Regions from separate parts of the Yersinia enterocolitica subsp. enterocolitica genome, predicted to be linked through region 3. Evidence: predicted binding sites of a transcription regulator. Region 3 holds the regulator's gene; each other region holds the start of a gene.

Region 1 (6,142 bases), 1.7 Mb from region 3:
CAGCATTCGCATGATCAAAGCCTTTGGTCTGGAAAACAGTCAGTCGCAACAATTTGCGAAGGTTGCTGAGGAAGCGGGTGCCAAGAATATGTATGTCGCTCGTATTGACGCCCGTTTTGATCCAACCATTTATATTGCTATCGGTATCGCAAATTTATTAGCCATCGGTGGTGGTAGCTGGATGGTGGTCAATCACAGCATCACCTTAGGGCAGTTAACCAGCTTTGTGATGTATTTGGGGCTAATGATCTGGCCGATGCTGGCACTGGCGTGGATGTTCAATATTGTTGAACGCGGCAGTGCTGCCTATAGTCGTATCCGCAGTTTGCTGGAAGAAGCGCCAGTCGTGAAAGATGGCGACATCGCATTATCAAACGATCGCGGTACTTTAGCGGTGAATATTCGTCATTTCTATTACCCTGAAGCTGAAAAGCCCGCTTTACACGATGTATCACTGAAATTGGCACCGGGGCAGATGTTAGGTTTATGTGGGCCAACGGGTTCCGGCAAAAGTACCTTATTGGCATTAATTCAGCGGCAATTCGATATTGATGACGGCATGATTTGTTATCAAGGGCATCCGCTGTCTGATATCCGTTTGCATGACTGGCGCGGGCGTTTATCGGTGGTTAGTCAGACACCTTTCTTATTCTCTGATACGGTCGCGGCTAACATTGCTTTAGGTAAACCTGATGCCACTCAGGATCAAATCGAACGCGCTGCTCGTTTAGCCAGCGTACATGAAGACATCCTGCGTCTCCCACAAGGATATGACACTGAGGTGGGTGAGCGCGGTGTGATGCTGTCTGGTGGGCAAAAGCAGCGAATTTCTATTGCTCGGGCATTGTTGTTGGATACTGAAATTCTGATTCTTGATGATGCACTTTCTGCGGTTGATGGCCAAACCGAACATGAAATCTTAAAGAATCTGCGCGAGTGGGGCGAGCATCGTACTGTGATTATCAGCGCCCACCGCCTTTCTGCTTTAACTGAAGCCAGCGAAATTCTGGTGTTGCAGCATGGTGGGGTGATGCAACGCGGTACGCATAATGTATTGGTGAATCAGTCTGGCTGGTATCGGGAAATGTATCGCTATCAACAATTAGAGGCAGCATTGGATGACGGTGAGTCGGAGGCCAAAACCGATGAGTAAAGTTCAGCAACTTTGGCCAACCCTCAAGCGCCTGCTTTCTTATGGCTCCCCCTATCGCAAGCCATTAGGGCTGGCGGTGCTGATGCTGTGGGTTGCTGCAGCAGCCGAAGTCAGCGGCCCACTGTTGATCAGCTATTTCATTGACCATGTAGTGGCGAAAGGCACGTTACCTTTGGGATTAGTCAGTGGGCTGGCCTTGGCTTATTTGCTGCTGCAATTGCTGGCAGCCGCATTGCACTATTTTCAAGCATTGCTGTTTAATCGCGCGGCAGTCGGTGTGGTTCAAAGGCTCAGGATTGAAGTGATGGACGCAGCTTTGCGTCAGCCTCTCAGTGCTTTTGATACTCAACCTGTCGGGCAATTGATTTCCCGCGTAACCAACGATACCGAAGTCATAAAAGATTTGTATGTGATGGTGGTGTCGACGGTATTGAAAAGTGCGGCGTTAATTGGTGCAATGTTGGTGGCGATGTTCAGTCTGGATTGGCGCATGGCGCTGATTTCTATTTGTATTTTTCCTACGGTACTGGTGGTTATGGCGATTTACCAGCGCTACAGCACGCCAGTTGTGCGTCGGGTGCGGGCCTATGTGGCCGATATTAACGACGGCTTTAATGAAGTCATTAGCGGGATGGGCGTTATTCAACAGTTCCGCCAGCAGGCGCGTTTTGGTGAGCGTATGGAGTCTGCCAGCCGTGCACATTATAAGGCGCGGATGCAAACATTGCGTCTGGAAGGCTTTCTGCTGCGCCCGTTACTGAGCCTGTTTTCTGCCATGGTGCTATGCGGTTTATTGCTGCTTTTCGGTTTCAGCCCGGAAGGTTCAGTCGGGGTTGGGGTGCTATATGCATTTATCAACTACCTTGGCCGCCTCAATGAGCCTTTGATTGAATTGACATCACAGCAGTCGATTTTGCAACAGGCGGTGGTCGCGGGAGAGCGTATTTTCGATTTGATGGACCGCGTCCAGCAAGGATATGGTAGCGATGATCGCCCGCTGACCAGCGGCCATATTCAAGTGAAAAATGTCAGCTTTGCTTATCGCCACGATAAAATGGTGCTGCAAAATATTTCCCTTGATGTGCCTTCACACGGCTTTGTCGCTTTAGTTGGGCATACCGGTAGTGGCAAGAGTACCCTGGCAAATCTGTTAATGGGCTATTACCCAGTGCAGCAAGGCGAGATTTTGCTTGATGGTCGCCCGCTGGTCGAATTATCACATCAAACTTTGCGACAGGGCGTTGCTATGGTGCAGCAAGACCCAGTGGTATTGGCTGATTCGTTTTTTGCCAATGTGACATTAGGTCGTGATATTAGTGAGCAGCAAGTGTGGGATGCGCTGGAAACTGTGCAACTGGCCTCGCTAGTCCGAGCGTTGCCTGATGGACTACACAGTTTGCTTGGGGAGCAGGGCAACACGCTATCCGTCGGGCAAAAACAGCTATTGGCGATGGCACGCGTATTGGTGCAAGCGCCACAAATTCTGATTTTGGATGAAGCGACCGCCAATATTGATTCGGGCACTGAACAGGCCATTCAGCGGGCATTGCAGTTGATTCGCAAAAACACCACGCTGGTGGTGATAGCTCACCGCCTTTCAACGATTGTCGATGCTGATACTATTTTGGTATTGCACCGTGGTGTGGCTGTTGAGCAGGGTAAGCATCAAGAGTTGCTAGCTGCACATGGGCGTTATTATCAAATGTATCAGTTGCAATTAGTCAGTGAAGATTTGGCAGCTATTGATCAAGTCGAAACTGCAGTCAGTTAAAGAATAAGCGATGGGGTCAGCGGCTCCATCACTTTTCGCCATTCCACTGATATTAATTTTCATTTCAGTCAATAACTCTGCCACTGCCTATTAGGAATAAGCTGCCGCACCATAATCAGGCAAAACCATAGCGCGAATATACCGCAGTGCACTTCTGTGACGCGTGTCGCACTATTTTGGTGCGCAAAAACTGTTCAATCCACTCTATTTCGTCACACCGCTATTGTGCTGCGTATCTCAACCCCCATCAGTTCGCCATTTCAGTATTAAATTCTCGTCAATATTATTTATGGCATAGCCTTTGCTTTACTTGTTTTAAGAAAAGTAAATGTTTTAAGAAAGGTAAGTGTTTTGTAGAAGATAAGTATTTCGTGGCCGACATAAATTCGACTTAATTCGAGAAGGGGCAAATATGAAGCTGGTTACCGTGGTTATCAAACCATTTAAGTTGGAGGATGTGCGCGAAGCCTTGTCCTCAGTAGGTATTCAGGGGTTGACCGTAACCGAAGTGAAAGGATTTGGTCGCCAGAAAGGGCACGCAGAACTCTATCGGGGAGCGGAATACAGCGTCAATTTCTTACCCAAAGTGAAAATTGATATTGCGATTGCGGATGATCAATTAGATGAAGTGATTGATGTTATTAGTAAGGCCGCTTATACCGGAAAAATTGGTGACGGCAAAATTTTCGTTGCTGAATTGCAACGTGTTATTCGCATCCGTACCGGCGAAACAGACGAAGCAGCACTGTAATTTGCAGGCTCAAATTTAGTGAATAGGGATGGGTTGATGATGAAAAAACTTTTATCCGTGTTGGGCCTGAGTTCGGTAGCGATGCTGCCTTCTTTGGCAATGGCTGCTGCACCGGCAGTGGCTGACAAAGCAGATAATGCCTTTATGATGATTTGCACCGCGTTGGTGCTGTTTATGACCGTGCCCGGTATTGCCCTGTTCTACGGCGGCCTGCTGCGTTCCAAAAACGTATTGTCAATGATGACTCAGGTCATGGTGAGTTTTGCGCTAATTTGTGTCTTATGGATTTTGTATGGTTACAGCCTGGCGTTCAGTACGGGCAACGCGTTCTTCGGTAACTTCGATATGGCGATGCTCAAAGGTATCGGCCTGACCAGCTTGAGCGGCACCTTCTACCAATATATCCATGTGGTATTCCAGGCTTCCTTCGCCTGTATCACAGTAGCTCTGGTGGTGGGTTCATTTGCTGAGCGTATCCGTTTCTCTGCGGTACTTATTTTTGCTGTGCTGTGGTTCACCTTCTCATACCTGCCAATGGCGCACATGGTATGGGGCGGCGGTTTCCTGGCAATGGACGGCGCACTGGACTTTGCGGGCGGTACTGTAGTGCATATTAACGCCGCGATCGCGGGGTTGGTTGGGGCTTACTTACTGGGTAAACGTGCCGGTTTTGGTAAAGAGGCATTTAAACCTCACAACTTACCAATGGTGTTCACCGGGACGGCAATTCTGTATATCGGCTGGTTTGGTTTCAACGCCGGTTCAGCCAGCGCCGCTAACGAAATCGCTGCATTGGCTTTCTTGAATACTGTTGTTGCAACCGCAGGTGCCATTCTTTCCTGGGTATTTGCTGAGTGGATTTTGCGTGGCAAGCCGTCTTTGTTAGGTGCATGTTCAGGTTGTATCGCCGGTTTGGTTGCGATTACACCTGCGGCAGGTACTGTTGGTGTCGGTGGCGCACTGATTATCGGCTTAGTGGGTGGGGTTGCCGGTCTGTGGGGGGTGGTGCTGCTGAAGAAATGGCTGCGGGTCGATGATACCTGCGACGTGTTCGGTGTCCACGGCGTGTGCGGGATTGTCGGTTGTATCCTGACGGGGGTCTTCACCTCTGCTTCATTGGGCGGCACAGGTTATGCAGCTGGCGTCACTATGGGTCATCAAGTGGGTGTACAGTTGTTCAGTGTGGGGGTGTGTTTGGTCTGGTCCGGTGTGGTTGCTTTCGTTGCCTATAAAATTGCTGACCTGGTGGTTGGCCTACGGGTACCAGAAGAGCAAGAACGCGAAGGTCTGGATGTCAACAGCCACGGCGAAAATGCTTATAATCAGTAAGTTAATAATATCAGTAAGTTATCGCTGATAGTAGAATAAATAATAATGATGTAGCAGAATAAGGGGCGATGGGGACATCGCCCTGAGGTTAATGACAAAGTGCCCGTAACGGTGAAAACAGGCAGATCGTAAAGACGCCATAAACCCCTCCCTGGGGGCTCGACCCGCGCCCTCCCTGGCGCGGACGCTTTACTCTTCTACCTGCCTTCACCTTGCAAGATCGAGTTCTCGAGGTTTGTCAGCAGTCTGGGGGCGATGGAGACATCGCCCTTCTATTTTTTGTTATGAACGATTTTTTGCTATAACCGATGTAAACGAATCACACCTTCCTGCACCGTAGAGGCAACCAAGACCCCTTCCCGGTTATAGATTTGCCCGCGAACAAAGCCACGAGCACCTGAAGCTGAGGTACTTTCTACCGCATACAACAACCAGTCATCAAGACGGAATGGGCGATGGAACCACATGGAATGATCGATTGTGGCGATTTGCACCCCCGGTTCAAGGAACCCAATTCCATGAGGCTGCAAGGCCGTCGGTAAGAAATTAAAATCAGAGGCATAACCCAGTAAATATTGATGAACTCGCAAGTCATCCGGCATTTCGCCGTTAGCCTTAAACCAGACATAGCGATTGGGTTCCGCTGTCGAACCTTGCAGTGGGTTGTGGAATTTCACCGGACGCATTTCAATCGGTTGATGGCCGATAAATTTATCCCGCACTTTCTCGGGAATTAAATGGGCAAATTTGCGGGCGATGTCTGTTTCAGACATTAATCCCTCCGGTGGTGGGACGTCCGGCATGGTATTTTGGTGCTCAAAACCCTCTTCCTGACTCTGGAATGACGCCGTCATATAAAAGATAGGTTTACCATTTTGAATCGCACTGACCCGACGGGCGCTGAAACTGTTACCATCGCGCAGTGTTTCTACGTCATAAATGATGGGTTTGCTGCTGTCCCCCGGACGTAAAAAATAGCTGTGAAATGAATGGACCACTCGATCAGTGGGGACAGTTTGTTTTGCCGCATAAATCGCCTGACCGACAACTTGCCCCCCGAAGACCTGGCGTAAACCTAGATCTTCACTTTGGCCACGGAAGATCCCTTCTTCAATTTTTTCAAGAAAGAGTAGATCGA
Region 2 (6,142 bases), 590 kb from region 3:
GCAAACTGTTCGAAACTCAACGATAGCCCCATTTCGTCACTCAGCTGACGGGCAAAATCCTCATCGCTGATTTCACCGCGCTCATGCTGCTGGAAGACCTCGCCCATCGTAAAGCGCTCACTCAGTGTCGCCAACGGAACACTGCTTAATTTACTCCAGACACCCAATACGCGTTTGAAGTCGATATCAACAATCACATTCCCTAGATCAAAGATATACAGCATGGCGCTCTCCCAATTAGATGGTGAGTTTTACTGTAACGGGAAAAAAGAAAACTGAACAGAGTGAGGGAGAAAAAGGAGGGGTCAGTCAGGAAAAATAATATTTTTATAACAATGGCAAAAAAATAGAAAAACCTTGGAGTTGCAACAAGGCAGCAAGTGAACTTATCCCGATGAGCGCACGACGGTAAGTGATTCGGGTTAGTGAGCGAAGCTAACACAGTTGCAGCTTCAAGGGTGCGGAGGATAGAACTCAGGGCGCTTTTCGCGCCCTAAGTATCAGCAGAACCAAGAAGAATTAATCTTCTTTAGGACCACGACCTGCACGCTTACGATCGTTTTCCGTCAAGTGACGCTTACGGATACGGATCGATTGCGGGGTCACTTCAACCAATTCATCGTCATCGATGAATTCCAGAGCCTGTTCCAGAGTTTTCTTCAGGAAAGGAACCAGAGTGGTTGCTTCGTCAGTACCCGATGCACGCATGTTGGTCAGTTGCTTACCGGTCAGGCAGTTTACCGTCAGGTCATTAGAACGTGAGTGAATACCGATGATTTGGCCTTCATACACTTCTGTACCATGACCGATGAACAGCTTGCCGCGGTCTTGCAGTTTGAACAATGCGAACGCAACAGCTTTACCCTGACCATTAGAGATCAGTACACCGTTTTGACGCTGGCCGATCTCGCCTGGACGCACATCATCATAGTGACTGAATGTGGAGTACAGCAGGCCTGTACCAGAAGTCATGGTCATGAACTCAGTACGGAAACCGATCAGACCACGAGCAGGGATCAAGTAGTCGAGACGCACACGGCCTTTACCGTCTGGATCCATGTTTTTCAGGTCAGCTTTACGCTCACCCATGGCTTGCATGACTGAACCCTGGTGCTGTTCTTCGATGTCCAAGGTCACGTTTTCAAATGGCTCTTGCTTGCGGCCATCAATTTCACGGACGATAACTTTAGGACGGGAAACCGCCAGCTCGAAACCTTCACGACGCATGTTTTCGATCAGAACAGACAGGTGCAGTTCGCCACGGCCAGATACGCGGAATGCATCAGCATCTTCGGTTTCTTCAACACGCAGTGCCACGTTATGAATCAGCTCTTTGTTCAGGCGCTCAAGGATCTGACGTGAAGTCACGTACTTGCCTTCTTTACCACAGAACGGAGAGGTGTTAACGCAGAAATACATGCTTACGGTTGGCTCATCAACTGACAGTGCTGGCAAAGCTTCAACAGCATTAACATCACAAATGGTATCAGAGATGTTCAACTCGCCCAGACCGGTGATAGCAACGATATCGCCAGCTTCAGCCTCGGTAGCTTCGATACGTTCCAGACCCATGTGAGTCAGAACTTTACCGACTTTACCGTTACGGGTTTTGCCTTCGCTATCAACGATAGTAACTTGCTGGTTAGGCTTAACTTTACCGCGTTTGATACGACCGATGCCGATAACACCAACATAGTTGTTGTAATCCAGCTGAGAAATCTGCATCTGGAACGGTGCATCAGGCTCAACTTGTGGCGGAGACACATGGTCAACAATAGCTTGATACAGCGGTGTCATGTCTGCCGCCATATCATTGTGGTCATTACCCGCGATACCCATCAATGCAGATGCATAAATGATAGGGAAGTCCAGTTGCTCGTCGGTGGCATCCAGGTTGACAAACAGGTCGAACACCTGATCCACAACCCAGTCAGGACGCGCGCCAGGACGGTCAACTTTATTGATTACCACGATTGGTTTCAGACCGTTAGCGAAAGCTTTTTTGGTCACGAAACGGGTCTGCGGCATCGGGCCATCCATTGCGTCGACAACCAGCAGCACAGAGTCAACCATAGACATTACACGCTCAACTTCACCGCCGAAATCGGCGTGTCCTGGGGTATCCACGATGTTGATGCGGTAGTCTTTCCACTTAATGGCAGTGTTTTTAGCGAGGATGGTTATCCCACGCTCTTTCTCCAAATCGTTGGAGTCCATTACACGTTCAGTTGCTTCAGCACGTTCACCGAACGTACCAGATTGTTGTAGCAACTTATCAACCAGGGTGGTTTTCCCATGGTCAACGTGCGCAATAATGGCGATGTTACGCAGATTCTCGATCACAGCTTTTTTGCCTCAGGCATTTAGAAATAGCGCGCTATTGTACACGTATTAGGCGAGGGACTAAACAAGATCACAAAATTCTCTTATAAACAACCTAACGGCGGTGTGTTTGTGATCCCTTTCACGGTGCAAAAATAGCCTCTCGGCCTCTTATTGCACCAATACAGTGCCCAATAGCGCAAATGAAGCACCAAAATAGTGCAATATAACTATCCTGGTGCATACTGACTATCAGCAGACCCCTATGATATGGCATAAATGGGGGGTTTGGAAAGTTGGCATAGATTTCGCAATAGATTTTATGACGCAGTTTAGCATGAATAACTGAACACTATATATACCCAAAGAAATTGGTGTTGCAGGTAGGCAGCAAATGAATGAATCCCAATGAGCTTACTTAGGTAAGTGATTTGGGTGAGTGAACGCAGCTAACAACCCTGCAACTTCAAGTTCGAAGGGGATAAAACGGTAATCGTTCCACGACGACTATGACAAATCCAGGAGATATAAGTATGTCCGCTGAACATGTTTTGACGATGCTGAATGAGCACGAAGTGAAATTTGTTGATTTGCGCTTCACCGATACTAAAGGGAAAGAACAGCACATCACTATTCCTGCTCATCAGGTCAACGCTGACTTCTTCGAAGAAGGCAAAATGTTTGATGGCTCCTCGATTGGTGGCTGGAAAGGCATTAACGAATCCGACATGGTACTGATGCCAGACGCCAGCACCGCTGTTATGGATCCGTTCTTCGAAGACTCCACACTGATTATCCGTTGTGACATCCTTGAGCCAGGTACCTTGCAAGGTTATGACCGCGATCCGCGCTCTATCTCTAAACGCGCAGAAGAATTCCTAAAATCTTCTGGCATCGCTGATACCGTATTGTTTGGGCCAGAGCCAGAATTCTTCCTGTTCGACGACGTTCGTTTTGGTAGCTCCATCCGCGGTTCCCACGTTGCTATCGATGATATCGAAGGCGCATGGAACTCCAGCACCAAATACGAAGGCGGCAACAAAGGCCATCGCCCAGCAGTCAAAGGGGGTTACTTCCCGGTTCCTCCGGTCGATTCTTCACAGGACCTGCGTTCTACCATGTGTTTGACCATGGAAGAAATGGGCCTGGTAGTTGAAGCGCACCACCATGAAGTTGCAACAGCGGGTCAGAACGAAGTGGCAACTCGCTTCAATACCATGACCAAAAAAGCTGACGAAATTCAGATTTACAAATATGTGGTGCACAACGTGGCACACGCATTCGGTAAAACTGCGACTTTCATGCCAAAACCTATGTTCGGTGATAACGGTTCAGGTATGCACTGCCATATGTCTTTGTCCAAGAACGGTACTAACTTGTTCGCTGGTGACAAATACGCTGGCCTGTCTGAAATGGCGCTGTTCTATATCGGCGGTATCATCAAGCACGCAAAAGCCATTAACGCCTTAGCTAACCCAACGACTAACTCCTATAAGCGTTTGGTTCCAGGCTACGAAGCACCGGTAATGTTGGCATATTCTGCCCGTAACCGTTCAGCTTCTATCCGTATCCCTGTGGTTGCCAGCCCGAAAGCACGTCGTATTGAAGCACGCTTCCCAGACCCAGCAGCTAACCCATACCTGTGCTTCGCAGCTCTGCTGATGGCTGGCCTTGATGGCATCATCAATAAGATTCACCCTGGTGATGCGATGGACAAAAACCTGTATGACTTGCCACCGGAAGAAGAAGCTGAAATTCCAAAAGTTGCAGGTTCACTGGACGAAGCAATGGCTGCACTGAACGAAGACCGCGAGTTCCTGACCCGTGGTGGCGTATTCACTGACGACGCTATCGATGCTTATATCGAACTGCGTAAAGAAGAGATGGACCGCGTTCGTATGACTCCGCACCCAGTTGAGTTCGAATTGTATTACAGCGTTTAAGTTTTAGTTTTTTTGTTGCCGTGGAAACTTTTAGCCCATTTCATAATGGGCTTTTTTCTCCACTTTTCGTTTTCGTCATCATTCCTCTGGCTCAGTTGCGACTGAACCGCTAGGATTAATGCACCAAAAATGTGCAGGAGTCTGCGTAATGGCAACAGGCACGCTGCCCGATGCTGGGCAGATCCTCAATTCTCTCATTAATAGCATTCTGCTATTAGATGATTCTCTGGCTATTCATTATGCCAATCCCGCGGCCCAGCAACTTCTGGCGCAAAGCTCTCGTAAACTTTTTGGTACACCACTCCCCGAATTATTAGGCTATTTTTCTCTGAATATGGAGCTAATGAGGGAAAGTCTGGCGTCTGGACAAAGTTTTACCGATAACGAAGTCACACTGGTCGTTGATGGCCGGGCGCATATTTTATCGCTCACCGCACAATCATTGGCGGAAGGTTTCATATTGCTGGAAATGGCACCGATGGATAACCAACGTCGGCTAAGCCAAGAACAACTACAGCATGCTCAACAAATCGCCGCTCGAGATTTGGTGCGTGGGTTGGCTCATGAGATTAAGAACCCATTGGGCGGCTTACGGGGTGCAGCACAATTACTGTCAAAAGCACTGCCCGATCCGGCATTGCTGGAATATACCAAAGTCATCATTGAACAAGCTGACCGCTTACGTAATTTGGTTGACCGCCTATTAGGCCCACAGCGGCCTGGTCAACATGTAACACAAAGCATCCATCAGGTTGCTGAACGGGTTTGCCAACTCGTATCACTGGAAAAACCGGATAACGTGACGTTAATCCGTGATTATGACCCCAGTTTGCCTGAGCTGGCGCACGACCCCGACCAAATTGAACAAGTGCTGCTCAATATCACCCGCAATGCATTACAAGCTTTAGGTGAAGCTGGCGGCACGATAACACTTCGTACCCGTACCGCATTTCAGATAACGCTGCATGGTGTGCGCTACCGCTTGGCCGCGCGAATTGATATTGAAGATGATGGGCCAGGTGTACCAACGCAATTACAAGATACCCTGTTCTATCCGATGGTCAGTGGCCGTGAGGGAGGGACAGGCCTTGGCTTGTCGATTGCCCGCAGTCTTATCGATCAGCATTCGGGTAAAATTGAATTTAACAGTTGGCCGGGACATACCGAATTCTCGGTTTACCTGCCTATTCGCCAGTGAGGTTTCTATGCAACGAGGGATAGTCTGGATCGTCGATGACGATAGCTCCATCCGCTGGGTGCTTGAACGTGCACTGACTGGAGCGGGCCTGAACTGTGCAACCTTCGATACCGGTAACCAGGTGTTGGATGCTCTTGCCACGCAAACCCCGGATGTGTTGTTATCCGATATTCGTATGCCCGGTATGGATGGATTAGCACTGCTAAAACAAATTAAGCAGCGCCACCCGATGCTTCCGGTCATCATAATGACGGCACATTCTGATTTAGACGCAGCAGTTAGCGCTTACCAACAAGGGGCATTTGATTATCTGCCCAAACCCTTTGATATTGATGAAGCGGTCGCGCTGGTTGAGCGGGCTATCAGCCATTATCAAGAGCAACAACAACCCGCTCGCACCCAACCGGCCAGTGGCCCGACGGCTGATATCATCGGCGAAGCACCTGCGATGCAGGATGTTTTTCGCATCATTGGGCGCTTGTCTCGCTCCTCGATTAGTGTGCTGATTAACGGCGAATCGGGTACGGGTAAAGAGTTGGTAGCCCATGCATTGCATCGCCATAGCCCGCGGGCTAAAGCGCCGTTCATCGCGCTGAATATGGCGGCGATTCCGAAAGACTTAATTGAGTCCGAGCTGTTCGGTCACGAAAAAGGGGCCTTTACCGGTGCTAATCAAGTG
Region 3 (6,142 bases):
AAATGGCTTCTGCATCAGCGGCATCTGTCTTATTCGTTTTGACATAAGGTTTCACATACTGAGGGGGAATGAGTTTAACCTCATGCCCATACTGCCGTAAAACACGCGCAAAATGATGACTGGAAGCACAGGCCTCCATGCCAATCAAGCAAGGTTCAAGTTGCATGAGAAAAGGAAGGAATTTATCGCGGGTGAGTTTCTTCTTAAGAACAGTTTGACCGTTGCAGCCGACACCATGAAGCTGGAAAACATTTTTTGCCAAGTCGATACCAAGAGTAGATACTTTCATGTGGACGCTCCTTCTTCTGAGTTTTAACACTCACATTTAGGCACTCTGATGCCGTAAAAGTTGGAGCGTCCATTTCATTATCCATGGCGGCTCACTCGGGCCATCGTCTTTGTCGGTAATATTCCTAATTGCGCTCAAGGTCAAAAGAGAAAATCAAAACCATTGTTTTGACCTTGAAATTAAAAGCACATTTGAGCAGCCGAGTGAAGAATGTAGCCAGGGAAATCCGCCATGGACGGCGGATTTAGGCGTCATGAGCAGGGACGCGAATAAAGCCGTCCCGCCAGCGGAATGATGAAGGAGGGAACCCACGCAGTGGGCAAGCGATACGTGCGAAAGCGCGGGATTCCACAAGGGGGCCGCGGCCCCCTTTGGCGGTTGGTGCATCGGAGGCTAAGTGGGCAATGAAATTCTAACAACCGAAGCGGATCATCTAATCAGGCATCAACCGAAATCTGATCGCATGCTGGCAATGAAGTTCTAACAACCGAACCTATCATCGAATCAACTACCGACTGAACCGCAAAAATAAAAACTTAATCCTCATCAAATCCCGAATTAAACAGTTCAATCACCGCCGCCAGAGCCTGAATCTCATCAGGCCCGGTAGCTTCAACCTCAATCTGGCGGCCTTTGGCAGAATCAAGCATCAGCAGTGCAATCACACTGCTGGCTTCAGCCTCGGTACCACTGTCATTACGTAACATCACTTCTGCATCAAAACTCTGAACCAGCTCGAACAATTTCATTGCGGGTCTGGCGTGCATTCCCAACTTGTTTTTGATCTCAACGGTTTGTTTGACAGTCATTTATTTACGTTTTTCCAGAGTACGATGACGTGATTGGACATTCTTACCGCGGGCGCGGAAATAATCGGCCAATTGTTCAGCAACATAGACTGAGCGGTGCTTACCGCCGGTACACCCAATAGCGACCGTCAGATAACTGCGGTTATTGGTTTCCAGCATCGGCAACCACAGTTCCAGATAACTGCGGGTCTGATAAATAAAGTTATGCACTTCAGTATGGCGATCAAGGAAGGAGATCACCGGCTTATCCAGACCTGTCATCGGGCGTAATTTAGGGTCCCAGTGCGGGTTAGGCAGGAAGCGTACGTCGAAGACATAATCTGCATCAATAGGAATGCCGTGTTTAAAGCCGAAGGATTCAAACACCATGGTTAACTCGCGCTCACGTTTACCCAATAGGCGGGTGCGGAGCATTTCAGCTAATTCATGTACTGACATTTCAGAGGTATCAATAATCAAGTCAGCCCGCGAGCGCAAAGGCTCCAGCAGGTCGCTCTCTTCATCGATAGCGCTTTCTAATGACAGGTTTTTGGTCGACAGCGGATGCAGACGACGGGTATCACTATAGCGACGAATCAGCGTATTGCGGTCAGCATCTAAAAATAGCAACTGCGGTGAAAAGCTGTCTGGCAGTTGGGTCATGGCATGCTCAAATACCTCAGGAGACTCAGGCATATTGCGTACGTCTATGCTCACTGCAGCGGAGATATTCCTATCGGCAAGTGTACTTGCCAATTGCGGCAACAGAACCACGGGTAAGTTATCGACGCAATAAAAGCCCATATCTTCCAATGCGCGCAAAGCAACAGACTTCCCTGAACCGGAACGGCCGCTGACAATCATCAGCACCATGTGAGTGACTCCCCTTGTAGAACCCTGTAATCCGGCTAAGGAGCCGGGCATAACGGATAAAACGACGTTACTGCCTAATTATTCTGTTTCTGGCGGTAATTCAGTGATGATTTGATAAAGCTCGTCATCACTTTGCGCTGCTCGTAAACGGCGGCACACTGTTTTATCAGCTAATCGCTTGGCCACTAAAGACAAAGTGTGTAAGTGAGTTTTACATTGATCTGCTGGAACCAACAAGGCAAATAATAGATCAACCGGTTGGTTATCAATAGCATCGAAAGCAATCGGTTGTTCCAAGCGGATAAATACACCTACAGCACGCAGTGTATCTTCCTCCAGCTTGCCATGAGGTATCGCGATACCACTACCAATGCCTGTACTGCCCATGCGTTCGCGGGTTAACACAGCATCGAAGACGACCTGTGACGGCAGGTTAAGCTGTTTGGCAGCTAACTCGCTGATAATTTCCAAAGCCCGTTTTTTACTTGAGCAATGTACGGAGCTTTTGGTGCACTCGATATTTAATACCGAGCTTAATTGCAATGCTGGATCGTTGATCATTTCATCTTTCACTTAAGCGCTGTTTTACGCCTGATGCCAGCGGAATATTCTTCTCTGCTGGCATCAGGTTAGGTAGCGAGTGTAGAACCTTTGCTGTGTGTATCCATCATACTTCAAGCTGCATGTACGTAACTCGAACTATCCAGGCTATATAACAGCAACAAGGGTTCCTAATGTTGTTTCAATTTATCTTTGTGTTTGTTTAACTGGCGGGCCAGTTTATCAACCAAAATATCAATTGCGGCGTACATATCTTCCTGCTCTGAACTTGCGTGCAACTCGCCTCCATTCACATGTACCGTGGCTTCTGCAATTTGTTTTACTTTTTCGACACTTAAAACCACATACACTTGGTTAATGCGATCAAAATATTGCTCAAGTTTGGCAAATTTAGTGGTAACAAACTCGCGTAATGCGTCGGTTATTTCGACATGATGTCCGGTAATATTGAGTTGCATAGTGTCTTCCTTCTCAGTTCAGGTCAAACCAACTGTTTACGCTGGTTTGACGGCGGGATGGATAACGACTCTCGATACTTCGCGACGGTTCGCCGAGCCACCATAATGCCTTGTTCACATAATAGTGTGGTCAGTTTACTGTCACTAAGTGGTTTGGCAGGATTTTCTGCCGCAACCAATTTTTTCACCAGTGCACGAATCGCAGTAGAAGAAGCTTCGCCTCCGCTATCTGTATTGACGTGACTGGAGAAGAAATATTTCAGTTCGAAAATGCCTCGAGGACTGTGCAGGAACTTCTGCGTGGTCACACGGGAAATTGTCGACTCATGCATATCCACGGCTTGGGCAATGTCTGCCAGCACCATGGGTTTCATAAATTCAGGCCCATTTTCAAAAAACGCCACCTGCTGCTCTACAATGCAACGCGCCACTTTCAATAGCGTTTCATTACGGCTCTCAAGGCTTTTTATCAACCATTTTGCTTCTTGCAAATTGCTACGAATGAACTGCCCGTCACTGTCATTACGGGTATTGCTGCCCATCGCTGCGTACTGCTGGTTGATTTTCAGGCGTGGAATGCTATCGGCATTAAGCTCGACCGTCCAGTGCCCTTTGTCTTTACGTACCAGAACATCTGGAATCACATACTCAGATTCCCCGGTATTGATAGACTGACCTGGGCGCGGATCCAGTGACTGAATCAGGGCAATGGCCTCTTTAAGTGTATCTTCTTTTAGCCGACTTAAACGAATCATCGTACGGAAATCATGGTTGCCTAGCAAATCCAGATATTCGCTAATGACCAGGCGTGCTTCAGCGAGATAGGGGGTGTCTTTGTCATATTGCGATAGCTGTACCAATAGGCACTCGCGCAGGTTACGCGCGGCTACACCAATAGGATCAAAGTGTTGTATCCGCTTGAGCACAGCTTCAACTTCGTCCAATGCGACGTTTTCATCCCCCATGCTTTCCAGAATGTCTTCCAGTGGCACAGTGAGATAACCGGTTTCATCAACCGCATCAACGATCGATGTTGCAATGGCGGCATCAGTTTCTGAGAACGGGGTCAAGTCTACTTGCCACATCAAATAGTCTTGCAGCGTTTGAGTGGTTTCGCCCTGATAGACCGGCAGTTCATCGTCGCTGTAATCATTGCCCATACCCGACGGCGTGCCTGCGGTGTAAATCTCATCCCAGGTAGCATCCAGTGGCAACTCTTCCGGCATATCTTTCTGTTCCAGTGCTTCGCGGGTATCAAGCGATTCACTGTCTATTGTTTCTTTTGCCTCTATCTCTTCATGAAGATCAGTTTGCTCAAGCAGGGGGTTGCTCTCCAGCGCTAACTGAATCTCCTGCTGGAGTTCTAGCGTAGAAAGCTGCAACAGGCGAATAGCCTGCTGTAGCTGCGGAGTCATTGCCAGTTGTTGGCTGAACTTGAGTTGCAAACCTTGCTTCATAATGCGGTATCAATTTTCCTGATGGCTAACAAAATCATTAATAGTGTGCCGTGATGAGAAGATTAAAGGCGGAACTCCTCACCCAGATACACACGTTTAACTTGTTCGTCAGCCAAAATTTCCTGTGGTGTGCCGTGAGCGATTAAATGCCCTTGGCTTACAATATAAGCCCGCTCACAAACGTCTAGCGTCTCACGCACATTATGGTCGGTAATCAGTACACCGAGGCCACTGTCGCGCAGATGCTCAATTATCTTTTTGATATCAATAACAGAAATCGGGTCAACCCCGGCAAACGGCTCATCCAGCAGAATAAATTTGGGATTGGCAGCCAGCGCACGGGCGATTTCGACACGGCGGCGTTCACCGCCGGAAAGCGATTGACCCAGACTGTCACGTAAATGAGTAATATGGAACTCTTCCATTAACTCATCAGCCCGCTCCTGACGTTGCTCAGATGAGAGGTCTTTCCGGATTTCCAGCACCGCCATCAAATTGTTAAAGACACTCAGACGGCGGAAGATAGAGGCTTCTTGCGGCAAATAGCCAATCCCGCGCAGGGCGCGTTCATGCAATGGCAAGAGGCTGATATCTTCGTCATCAATCACAATGCGCCCAGCATCACGCTGGACAATGCCGACAACCATATAAAAAGTGGTGGTCTTGCCCGCACCGTTCGGCCCAAGCAAACCGACAATTTCACCGGATTTCACTTTCAGGCTAACGTCTTCGACTACTTTACGGCCTTTATACGCCTTAGCCAGTTTTTCTGCGATTAATGTTGCCATAAATGATTAGTTACTCTTCTTTTGGCCTGAAGCTGCTGGCCCTTTATCTTGTAATTGAGACGGTAATAGCACGGTGGTAACACGTTTGCCTTTATCACTGAAGGCTTCCATCTGCTGTTTTTTCACCAGATACGTGATGCGATCACCTTTGATATTACTATCAAGCTGCTCCAGATAGGCATTACCGGTCAAGACGACAAAATCATTAGCGACTTCGTAACGCAGTTTCTGGCCGTGGCCTTTAACCGGTTTGCCGCTATCTTGCATCTGATAGAAAGTCACTGGATTACCAAAACCTTCGATGACCATTTTGCTCTGATCGCCGCCAGGGCGGGTCACCACGACTTTATCAGCCTTAATCTCAATGGTGCCTTGCTTGATAACCACATTGTCGGTAAAGGTGACGGTATTGGCACCCATATCCAATGCTTGTTTGACCGAGTCGACCAGCACGGGCTGATCAGTATCGCCAGTTAAAGCTAACGCGGGCAGGCTTGCGGCCAAAAGTGAGCTGGCAAGCAAAAAATGAAGAATTTTATTTTTGGATTTCATAAGAGGTTTTAACCTTTTCAATCAGCTCGGCGGTTTTATCCCGCAAATTGCCACGCATTTTCATGCCGTTAGATGTAAATCCAACACCAAAGAGGGTAACTTCATCATCGGAGGATACATCCTGAGTGATCAAATTAACCTGGGCGTTATCAGTTTTAATTTTTTGTAGCTGTGCGTCAGGGGTTAGGCTATCAACCTCAACATGACCGTACAAATAAAGCATTTTATCATCGGTCAGCTTGGCGCGATCTGCTCGTACTGTCCAGGTGGCGACAGCATTCTCATCAAACATCGTCATCACCGGCCTGGTAAACCAGGTCAGCTGTTGTGCGCTGAAGTTCTGAACCTCTTCTGCCACCAATTTATAATTCAGTTG

The links. The regulator sigma-54, encoded in region 3, starts transcription at its own class of promoters, with help from an activator protein. The targets are predictions, from matches to a motif close to GTTGGCACANNTTTCGCTNT.
Region 1: the regulator sigma-54 is predicted to act here: its motif matches at 3,213-3,232, upstream of glnK (P-II family nitrogen regulator).
Region 2: the regulator sigma-54 is predicted to act here: its motif matches at 2,618-2,637, upstream of glnA (glutamate--ammonia ligase).

Annotation. Positions count from the first base shown of each region.
Region 1 is NZ_LR590469.1:4,493,802-4,499,943, forward strand. It holds gene FGL26_RS21065 (SmdA family multidrug ABC transporter permease/ATP-binding protein) at 1-1,153, shown strand, start outside; gene FGL26_RS21070 (SmdB family multidrug efflux ABC transporter permease/ATP-binding protein) at 1,146-2,924, shown strand; gene glnK (P-II family nitrogen regulator) at 3,337-3,675, shown strand; gene amtB (ammonium transporter AmtB) at 3,715-5,004, shown strand; gene tesB (acyl-CoA thioesterase II) at 5,304-6,142, opposite strand, start outside.
Region 2 is NZ_LR590469.1:3,365,801-3,371,942, reverse strand. It holds gene yihX (glucose-1-phosphatase) at 1-224, opposite strand, end outside; gene typA (ribosome-dependent GTPase TypA) at 520-2,343, opposite strand; gene glnA (glutamate--ammonia ligase) at 2,856-4,265, shown strand; gene glnL (nitrogen regulation protein NR(II)) at 4,414-5,463, shown strand; gene glnG (nitrogen regulation protein NR(I)) at 5,471-6,142, shown strand, end outside.
Region 3 is NZ_LR590469.1:2,771,797-2,777,938, reverse strand. It holds gene FGL26_RS13235 (IS110-like element ISYen1 family transposase) at 1-289, opposite strand, end outside; gene npr (PTS phosphocarrier protein NPr) at 826-1,098, opposite strand; gene rapZ (RNase adapter RapZ) at 1,099-1,950, opposite strand; gene ptsN (PTS IIA-like nitrogen regulatory protein PtsN) at 2,029-2,511, opposite strand; gene hpf (ribosome hibernation promoting factor) at 2,682-2,969, opposite strand; gene rpoN (RNA polymerase factor sigma-54) at 2,993-4,426, opposite strand; gene lptB (LPS export ABC transporter ATP-binding protein) at 4,489-5,214, opposite strand; gene lptA (lipopolysaccharide ABC transporter substrate-binding protein LptA) at 5,221-5,766, opposite strand; gene lptC (LPS export ABC transporter periplasmic protein LptC) at 5,750-6,142, opposite strand, start outside.